DNA from 4 places in the Streptomyces sp. NPDC127129 genome. Region 4 is predicted to be linked to each of the others. Evidence: riboswitches for the same ligand, from Rfam matches in the RefSeq annotation. Region 4 holds a riboswitch; each other region holds the start of a gene.

Region 1 (2,192 bases), on a different contig from region 4:
TGCCGTCGTCGAGGCCGACCTCGACCTCGACCGTGGGGTTGCCTCGGGAGTCCAGGATTTCCCGGGCTACGACGACGTCGATGGACGGCACGAGCATCTCCTTCTGGGATGTGACGCTAGATGTGACGCTTGCGGTGCAGGGTCGCTTTGGCCTTGCGACAAGAGCCTAACCGGCTCCGGGGCTCCCGCCCGCCGGGCGCCCGCCCCGTGGGACGAAAAAGGACCCAAGGGCACGCATCCACGGCCAAAGCGCCCCAGAACTACTCGGCGGTAACTCCGCGGGGCCCCGCCCCCGGGCCCGGGAACGCGGAACCCCGGCCCGGAGCGCACGGGGGAAGAGCGCTCCGGACCGGGGTGGTCACCGCGGGAGGGTCGTCGGACCCGTGTGAGCCGCCGGACTCACGCGGGCCGCGGGCCTCACTTCAGGTGAAGCTGCTGGCCCGGGTAGATCAGGTCGGCGTCCTCGACGACGTCCTTGTTGAGCTCGAAGAGCTTCGCCCAGCCGCCCTTGACGTCGTGGGCGGCGGCGATGGTGCTCAGGGTGTCGCCGGCGGCGACCTTGTACTCGCCGTCGCCCTTCTTGACCTTCTTGCCGGTCGGGGTGGTGACGGTCTTCTTGGACTCGGCCTTCTTCGGCGCGGTCCGGGTCTCGCTGCGGGTCGTCGGCTGCTCGGCCTGACGCTCCTGCTTCGGGGCGGCCGGCTCGGCCGGCGCGCTCTCGGCGGCACCACCGGTGTAGGCGGCACCGGAGAGGCCGACGCCGCAGCTCGGCCAGGCACCCTTGCCCTGTCCGGCGAGGACCTTCTCGGCGATGGTGATCTGCTGCGACTTCGAGGCCTGGTCGGCGGTGGCGGCGTAGGCGGTGCCACCGTAGGCGGCCCAGGTGGAGGCGGAGAACTGCAGGCCGCCGTAGTAGCCGTTGCCGGTGTTGATGGACCAGTTGCCACCGGACTCGCACTGGGCGACCTTGTCCCACTCGGAGGCCGTGGCGGCCGAGGCCGAACCGGCGGTCATCAGCGGGGCGGCGACGGCGACACCGGCGATACCGGCGAGAGCGACGGCGCGGGTGGCCTTGGAGGCACGACGGTGTTTGCCCTTGGCGGAAAACAGCATGGAACTTCTCCTCACCGACGCCTGCGAGGTGAGCTGTCGGGTTCGGGCCATGTGAGTTGCCCGGCCGCGCGACCTTGCGCGCGGCTTCACCCCAAGCCGGTCCTCCGGCCGTCTGTCTCAACGGCCGGGGGCGGCACTTACCTTGGGTCCCCCGCTCCTGCCTACGGCGCTTGACGCGACGACTGTTCCCATCGGCCGACGGCAGGATTCGGCGTTTCGGTCGACGGGGCCCGCGGTGGCGAGCGGTCCTGACCGTAGACACAGACCCGGGGGAAGTTCAAAGAGGCCCAGGTCGGACATTTCACCCCTACTCGCCAGGGGACGAAGGGTGTTTACGCAGGTGAGAGGTGACGGAAGCCGAGTTTATGGACGGGACGCGCCAGTTGAGACAAAGAGACCCATGTCTCACTGGCGCAGAACCGGACATACGGCCCTGAACTACCCCTGGTTCGCAGCCGAACCGAGGCCGAGGTCGAGGCTCTGGCCAGGGAGGATCAGGTCCGGATCGGCACCGACCGTCGAACGGTTGGCGTCGTAGAGGGCGCCCCAGCCGCCCGGGAGTTCGTTCTGCTGGGCGATCTCGGAGAGACTGTCGCCCGACTTGACGGTGTATTCACCGATCGCCCCGGATATGTCCTGAGCAGCGGTGTTGTCCAAACTGCCGGAAGAGCCCTTATTGCCCTTCTCGCCCTTGTTGCCCTTCTCGCCCTTGTTGCCCTGCTCCGGCACGCCCGCCTCGGCGTCCGCGTCGGATGTCGGGGTGTCAGTCGGCGCGGCGTGGCGACCCTTTTCGCCACTCTCGCCCGGATTGACCGATTCCTCCGGAGCCGCGTCACCGCGGTGCTTCCCCGTGCCCGGGGTCTCCGACGTGCTCGGCGCGGTGGGCGTGGTGGACGTCTCGGGTGTGGCGGACGGCTCACCCGCCCCGTCACCGCTTCCGTTCCCCTTCCCGTTGCCCCTGCCCGGCGTGGCGGTCTCGGAGGCGTCGGCGTCGGGCGACGTCGTCTCGGAACCGGTCGGCAGGCCCGCGGTCCGGTTCGACTCGGGGAGGGGGCCCGTGGGCTCCACCGGCTTCACCG
Region 2 (2,192 bases), on a different contig from region 4:
CTCCGGGGCGAGCTTCAGGCCGTCCGTGAGGTAGCCCTCGACCGTCCCCCAGGTCTGCGTCATCGTCTCGAACGCGGCCCGCAGATACTCGACCCGTGCGTCGAAGAGCGGGCTGAGCAGCTCCATCACCTCGGGCGACATGGCGTCCGCGGAGGTGGAGCTGCGCTGCACCTTGTAGCGGCGGTGCGGGTCGTTCGACTTCACGTAGTCGGCCTCGATGGCCTCGTGCTCCACGCCCACCGCGAGCAGGGAGATGGCGATGGAGAGGCCGGCGCGGTCCTTCCCGGCCGCGCAGTGCATCAGCGCCGGGACGCTGTCCTCGGCCATCGCGTGCAGGATGCCGCTGTGCTCCGCCGTCCGCTCGACAATCATCTTCCGGTACGAATCGGACATTCGCGCCGCCGCCTTGCCGTCGCCGAGGATGCCGCGGAGCTGCTCCAGCTCGCCGGTCCTGACCAGCCTCCAGAACTCCTTGCCGTCAGCCGGGTCGTTGAGCGGTATGTTCACGTTCCGCACGCCGGGCAGTTCGACGTCCGGGCCCTCGATCTTGCGGTCGGCCACATTGCGGAAGTCGAAGATCGTGTGCAGCCCGAGGGTGGAGAGGAACGCCGCGTCCTGCTCGGTGGCGTGCGCCAGGTGGCCGCTGCGGAAAAGGCGGCCGAACCGCACCGAACCGCCGTCCACGGTCGGCAGTCCGCCCACGTCCCTGAAGTTGCGCACCCCGGTGAGCTCGGGTTCGGTCGACGGGACCTGCGGCAGCTGCTGCGTCACGAGTGCTCCTGAAGGTTGGCGGATCGGGATCGACTGCTGATCGATTCCTGGGCCAATCATCCCGGGTGACCGGGCCTCCGCCTACCCCCGGGGTATGGGAATGGGTGTTCTGTCCGAATTGGGCCCTTAGGTATAACGCGCCCTGGTTGCAGGGGAGATGGGATTCGGCGCGTGAGCAGCGTCATAGAGGTGACGGACCGTGCCTGATCGTCTTGTGCAATCCCCGTAGCGGAAAAGGAGATCGAGGTCCCGCCCTCCACGGAGGGTGACCGGAATCCGGTGTGAATTTGCATCCCATGATTGCGAACGAAAAGAGGCGGCTTGTTCGCCTCGACCCGCTCGTCTAGCGTCACGCTCAATCCGGTCGGACCCGCCGAATCCTGCCACCGCCCGGAATCCGCACCCACCCACGTACGGCAGGAGCGGGGGACCCAGGTAGTACGCCGTTCCGGTCGTTCCGGACGGCTCGGGGTGAAGCCGCGTGAAAAGCGGCCGGACATCTCCAGTCCGAACCCGACAGCTCACCTCGCAGGCGACGGAGAGGAATTCGCCATGCCCGCAAAGGGTAAGCACCGCCGTCCCAAGGCCAACCCGCTCACGCGTGGATTCGTCGCCGCCGGTACGGGTGGCGCCGTCGTCGCCCTGCCCCTGCTCGGTGCGACCGGCGCTCACGCCGCCGACAAGGCCGCCCCGTCCGTGACGTCCCACCAGGCCGTCGCCTCCGTCGCCGCGACCCCCGCCAAGGCCCCGGCCGCCGGGAAGACCGCCAAGCCGAAGACGTACTCCGTCGTCCGTGGCGACTACCTGTCGAAGATCGCCGCCGAGCACCACCTCGCGGGCGGCTGGAAGAAGCTCTACACGGACAACCGCCAGGTCGTCGGCGAGAACCCGTCGCTGATCCTTCCCGGCATGAAGCTCACCCTCGGCGCCAAGTCGACCGCCAAGGCGGCGCCCAAGGCCGCTCCGAAGAAGGCCCCCAAGGCCGCTCCGAAGGCGGAGAAGCCCTCCTCCGACACGCGCGCCTCCCGCTCCGCCGAGCGTGACCCGGCCGGCACCGCCGCCCCGGCGTCCGCCCCCGCGCAGGCATCCTCCTCCGGCTGGGTCGCCCCCGTCGGCGGCGGCATCTCCACCCCGTACCGCGCCTCCGGCGCCATGTGGTCCTCCGGCTACCACACCGGTGTCGACTTCATCGCCTCCTCCGGCACCTCGGTGAAGGCCGTCGGCGCGGGCACCGTCTACTCCGCGGGCAACAGCGGCTCGTACGGCAACGAGGTCGTCATCCAGCACGCCGACGGCACGTTCTCGCAGTACGCCCATCTCTCCTCCCTGAACGTCTCCGCCGGCCAGACCGTCACCGGTGGCCAGGAGATCGGTCTCTCCGGCTCGACCGGCAACTCCACCGGTCCGCACCTGCACTTCGA
Region 3 (2,192 bases), on a different contig from region 4:
GGGAACACCGCCGAGCCCCGCCCGGTCCCGCCGATCACGGCCGACGACACCGGCCGCGTGGTCATCGTCGACCGCCCGGGTGCCGTCCAGACCCAGCTGCTGATCGGCCGTGTCGGCGCCGACCGGCACGACCGCGTCTGGCCGGCCCAGGTCCTCGGCACGTACTGCCTCGGTGGCACGCTCACCTCCCGCCTGGACCGTGTCCTGCGCGAGGAGAAGGGCTACACCTACGGTGTCCGTGCCTTCGGCCAGGTGCTGCGCTCCGACGGCGAGGGCAACGGCGCCTCGATGCTCGCCATCAGCGGCTCCGTCGACACCCCCAACACCGGCCCGGCACTTGACGACCTGTGGAAGGTGCTGCGCACCCTCGCCGCGGAAGGCCTGACGGACGCCGAGCGTGATGTGGCCGTGCAGAACCTGGTGGGCGTGGCGCCGCTCAAGTACGAGACCGCCGCCTCGGTCGCCGGGACCCTCGCCGACCAGGTCGAGCAGCACCTTCCGGACGATTTCCAGGCGCAGTTGTACGCGCGCCTCGCCGAGACCGGCACGGTGGAGGCGACGGCCGCGGTCGTCAACGCCTTCCCCGTGGACCGTCTCGTCACGGTGCTCGTGGGTGACGCCTCGGAGATCGAGGAGCCGGTGCGCGCCCTCGGTATCGGGGAAGTGACCGTCGTCACCGGCTGATTGAGCCGTCGCGCCGCCGCGTCCGGCGGCAGAGGAGGACCCCGACGTCACGGTACGTCGGGGTCCTCCTCTTTGTCCGTATTGCAGCAGAGGGTGGGCGTATGCCCTGTGGCATGTCTTACAAACGGCCGTGTCTGTTTGGTTATTGAAAGATGGTCCGCATACCGTCAATCCGGCTGTTCGCCAGTTGCACTCCGCCGCACCCGCGGCATCGGACAGTCATCGCCGAGTCCCCGTCAGGCGTGAGCCTGGGGAGCCGGGGACCCACACGAAGTCCCTGGGGTGAATCGGACGCCTTCGCATCCCTGCGGAGGGGCCCGTAGGAGACCTTCCTGCTCCGAACCCGTCAGCTAACCCGGTAGGCGAGAAGGAAGGAAAGGAACAGCCCCTACATGGCGTTCACCCGTGCCACCGGGAAGCACCGTGGTCCGAGCCGTCTGTCGCGCCGCAGCGCCGGCATCGCCGGCGTCGCGACCCTCGCCACGACCGGCGTCATCGGAACCCTCGCCTCCCCGGCATTCGCCGTCGACGCGGACGCTGCCCCCTCCGTCGAGGACACCGGGCTGACCCAGATCATCGCCGCCGACTCGCTCGCCGCCACCGTCGACGCCCAGGCCGCCGCCCAGGAGCGCGAGGCCGCCGAGGCCGAGGCGAAGCGCAAGGCGGAGGCCCGCGCCAAGGCCGAGGCCAAGCGCAAGGCGGAGGCCCGCGCCAAGGAGATCCGCGAGGCCAGGGAGCGCGCCGCCCGTGAGGCCGAGCGCAAGCGCCTGAACTCCTTCCAGCTCCCCGTGGCCGGCTCGTACGTCAGCACCGGCTACAAGACCGGCGGTGCGCTCTGGTCCTCGGGCAGCCACTCCGGTGTCGACTTCCACGCCGCCTCCGGCACCAAGGTCGTCTCCGTCGGCTCCGGCACCGTCGTCGAGGCCGGCTGGGGCGGTGCGTACGGCAACAACGTCGTCATCCGGATGAACGACGGCACGTACACCCAGTACGGTCACCTCTCCGCCATCAGTGTCGGGGTCGGCCAGTCCGTCACCCCGGGCCAGCAGATAGGCATCTCGGGCTCGACCGGCAACTCCACGGGTCCGCACCTCCACTTCGAGGCCCGCACCACCGCCGAGTACGGCTCCGACATCAACCCGATCGCGTACCTCCGTGCGCGCGGTGTGAACGTCTGACCGTTCGAGGTCTTTCCCGGCTTCTCAGAAAAGCCCCGGCTCGTACCGAGCCGGGGCTTTTCGCTGACCAAAAACATATCCATGGTTCCTGCGGAGCCGTCGGAAACAATGCCCTGCTGCAATAGAGTCGCCGGAGAACCGGTTTCGCGCGGATCAAGGCGGAGGTCGAACATGCGCATTCCCGCGCACTCTGTATGCACGGCGATCCGGGACGACATCGTCACCGGGGTCTTCGAGCGCGGCAGCCGGCTGACCGAGGAGCAGCTCGCCCGCCGGTACGGAGTCTCCCGCGTCCCCGTCCGCGAGGCGCTGCGCACCCTGGAGTCAGAG
Region 4 (2,192 bases):
CGGACCAGCCCGCCGACTTGACCGTGCCGCCGTGCACCGCCTTGACCGGGGTGCCGGTGGGCGCCGCGAAGTCGAGGCCGGTGTGGTAGCCGGAGGACCACATGGAGCCGGACTGGCCGTACGTGGAGGTGAGGGTGTACGAGGACGTGGGCAGGGCGTAGCTCGCGGCGAGCTTGGCCAGGCGCTCCGCCTCGGCCTTCGCCGCGGCGGCCGCCTCGGCCTTCCGCTTCTCCTCGGCCGCGGCCTTCTCCGCCGCGTCCGCCTTCGCCGCCGCCTCGGCCGCGGCCTTCTCGGCCGCCGCCTTCTCCGCCGCGGCCTTCTTGTCGGCGTCGGCGGAGGCCTGCTGCTGCTCGGCCTGCTGCATGATGCGGGCGCGCAGAGCCTCGCCGGCGTCCGCCGTCGAGGCGGCCGGGGAGCCCGCGGCCTTCTCGGCGCTGTCGGCCGGGAGGGCGAGGGTGGCCGTGAGCGGCTGCGGGTTGTTCGTCCCGGAGTCCGTGCCGTCCTCGTCGGAGATGAGCTGCCCGACACCGGGCAGCTCGGAGGCGTCCGGCAGGTTGAGGTCGGGGAGGGAGATCGAGACCGGGGGCTTGTCCTTGGCGGTCGCCATGCCACCCGCGCCGACGGCCGCGATGACACCGACACCGAGGACGGTGGAGGAGCGGGCGAAGCCGGAGCGCTGCTTCACGACACGGTGACGTCCGCCCGAACGGGCCTGCTGGCGAAGGGAGTCCTCGGTGGGGTTCCACTCCCCCCACGTGGCCGTGTCGTCGTCCGTCCCGGCGGCGTTTGAAGCGCCGAACGCGTGGAACCCGTCAGAAAGACCCTCGGGAGCAGGGGTGTTGGACGCCACGGAGGCGTACTCCTTTCCTTCCTTCTCGCCTACCGGGTTAGCTGACGGGTTCGGAGCAGGAAGGTCTCCTACGGGCGGTGCCGCACGGGTGCGACGGTGCCCGATTCACCCCAAGTGATGGTTCCCCGGTTCCCTTTCAGGATTCGGCGCGTGCGCACGGTGCCGTCTCTGGCGACGACTGGGACGACCGCGCTGCGTTATCGAACGTTAATAGACACGAGGGCCGGATTCCAAGCTGTTCCCGTTGATCATTAACGCGATTGATCTGGTAGGGACCGATTTGATCCCGCTTCAGTACGGACCAATGAGGAGCCCATCGAACTGACGGTTCGTCAATTGTTATCTCAGCGGTACCTCACGACTACGGATGGTCACGGCACCACGGGCATCGTCCTGCGCCGCTCCGGCTGCCCCGCCGCGGGACGGCTCACCGCGAGCAGCGCCATGTCGTCCGTGGAGCCGCCGCCGGTGTACCGGCGGACGTCGTCGACCAGGGCGTCGAGCAGTTCGTCCGGCCCCGGGAAGATCCGGCCGGCCAGCCGCTCGGCCGGATCGTAGAAGGCCCCCGAGGAGTCGCGCGCCTCGGAGAGCCCGTCGGTGTAGAGGAGCAGCGTGGCGCCCGGCGGGTAGGGGGCCTCGTCGGCCCGGTCCGGCCAGGCGGCCAGCTCGCCCATGCCGAGCGGCAGTGCGGGCTCGGTCGGTTCGAGGTGGGCCAGCCCGCCGTCCGCGTACAGGAGGAGCGGCTCGGGATGGCCGCGGTTCACCATCCGTACGCGCCCGTCGCCGCGCGGGATCTCGGCGAGGACGGCGGTGGTGAACCCCTCGAAGGCGTCGAGGCTGGACCGGCGCGTGCCCTCCCGCGCCAGCGCCCTCTCCAGCCGCTGGGCGACCCCCTCCAGCGTGGCCTCCTGCTCGGCCGCCTCCCGGAAGGCCCCGATCACCACGGCGACCGCCTCGACGGCGTCGAGCCCCTTGCCCCGGACGTCACCGACCACGAGCCGCACCCCGTACGGCGTGTCCTGCACGGCGAACAGGTCGCCGCCGATGAACGCGTCCGCCTGCGCCGCCTCGTACCGGGCGGCGACCTGGAGCCCGCCGATCCGCTCGGCGGGCGTCGGCAGGACGGCCTTCTGCGCGGTCTCCGCGATCACCCGAGCCGAGGCGAGCCGCTCGCCGCTGCGCAGCACGACCCGGTTCACCAGCAGGGCGAGGGCGGAGACGGTGACGACCGTCAGCGTCTCCGTGAGGGAGGGGACCTCGCCGGCGGTTCCGTTGTAGAGGTGCAGCCCGACGCTGGCGAGGACGGCGGCGATACCCGTGAGCAGCGTCGTGAGCACGGAGA

What was found. A riboswitch is a leader RNA that binds a small molecule or an ion and turns the genes downstream of it on or off. The one in region 4 is predicted to bind cyclic di-AMP.
Region 1: another riboswitch for cyclic di-AMP. It lies ahead of ACFVGW_RS19640 (transglycosylase family protein); the one in region 4 lies ahead of ACFVGW_RS32990 (M23 family metallopeptidase).
Region 2: another riboswitch for cyclic di-AMP. It lies ahead of ACFVGW_RS01475 (peptidoglycan DD-metalloendopeptidase family protein); the one in region 4 lies ahead of ACFVGW_RS32990 (M23 family metallopeptidase).
Region 3: another riboswitch for cyclic di-AMP. It lies ahead of ACFVGW_RS30770 (M23 family metallopeptidase); the one in region 4 lies ahead of ACFVGW_RS32990 (M23 family metallopeptidase).

What each region holds. Positions count from the first base shown of each region.
Region 1 covers NZ_JBHXTV010000009.1:288,124-290,315, reverse strand. The annotation lists gene eno (phosphopyruvate hydratase) at 1-97, opposite strand, end outside; gene ACFVGW_RS19640 (transglycosylase family protein) at 418-1,113, opposite strand; cyclic di-AMP (ydaO/yuaA leader) riboswitch at 1,117-1,292, opposite strand; gene ACFVGW_RS19635 (transglycosylase family protein) at 1,552-2,192, opposite strand, start outside.
Region 2 covers NZ_JBHXTV010000001.1:349,904-352,095, reverse strand. The annotation lists gene ACFVGW_RS01480 (tyrosine-protein phosphatase) at 1-771, opposite strand, end outside; cyclic di-AMP (ydaO/yuaA leader) riboswitch at 1,133-1,319, shown strand; gene ACFVGW_RS01475 (peptidoglycan DD-metalloendopeptidase family protein) at 1,324-2,192, shown strand, end outside.
Region 3 covers NZ_JBHXTV010000019.1:121,653-123,844, forward strand. The annotation lists gene ACFVGW_RS30765 (M16 family metallopeptidase) at 1-684, shown strand, start outside; cyclic di-AMP (ydaO/yuaA leader) riboswitch at 898-1,064, shown strand; gene ACFVGW_RS30770 (M23 family metallopeptidase) at 1,077-1,862, shown strand; gene ACFVGW_RS30775 (GntR family transcriptional regulator) at 2,034-2,192, shown strand, end outside.
Region 4 covers NZ_JBHXTV010000023.1:20,560-22,751, forward strand. The annotation lists gene ACFVGW_RS32990 (M23 family metallopeptidase) at 1-850, opposite strand, end outside; cyclic di-AMP (ydaO/yuaA leader) riboswitch at 862-1,009, opposite strand; gene ACFVGW_RS32995 (PP2C family protein-serine/threonine phosphatase) at 1,222-2,192, opposite strand, start outside.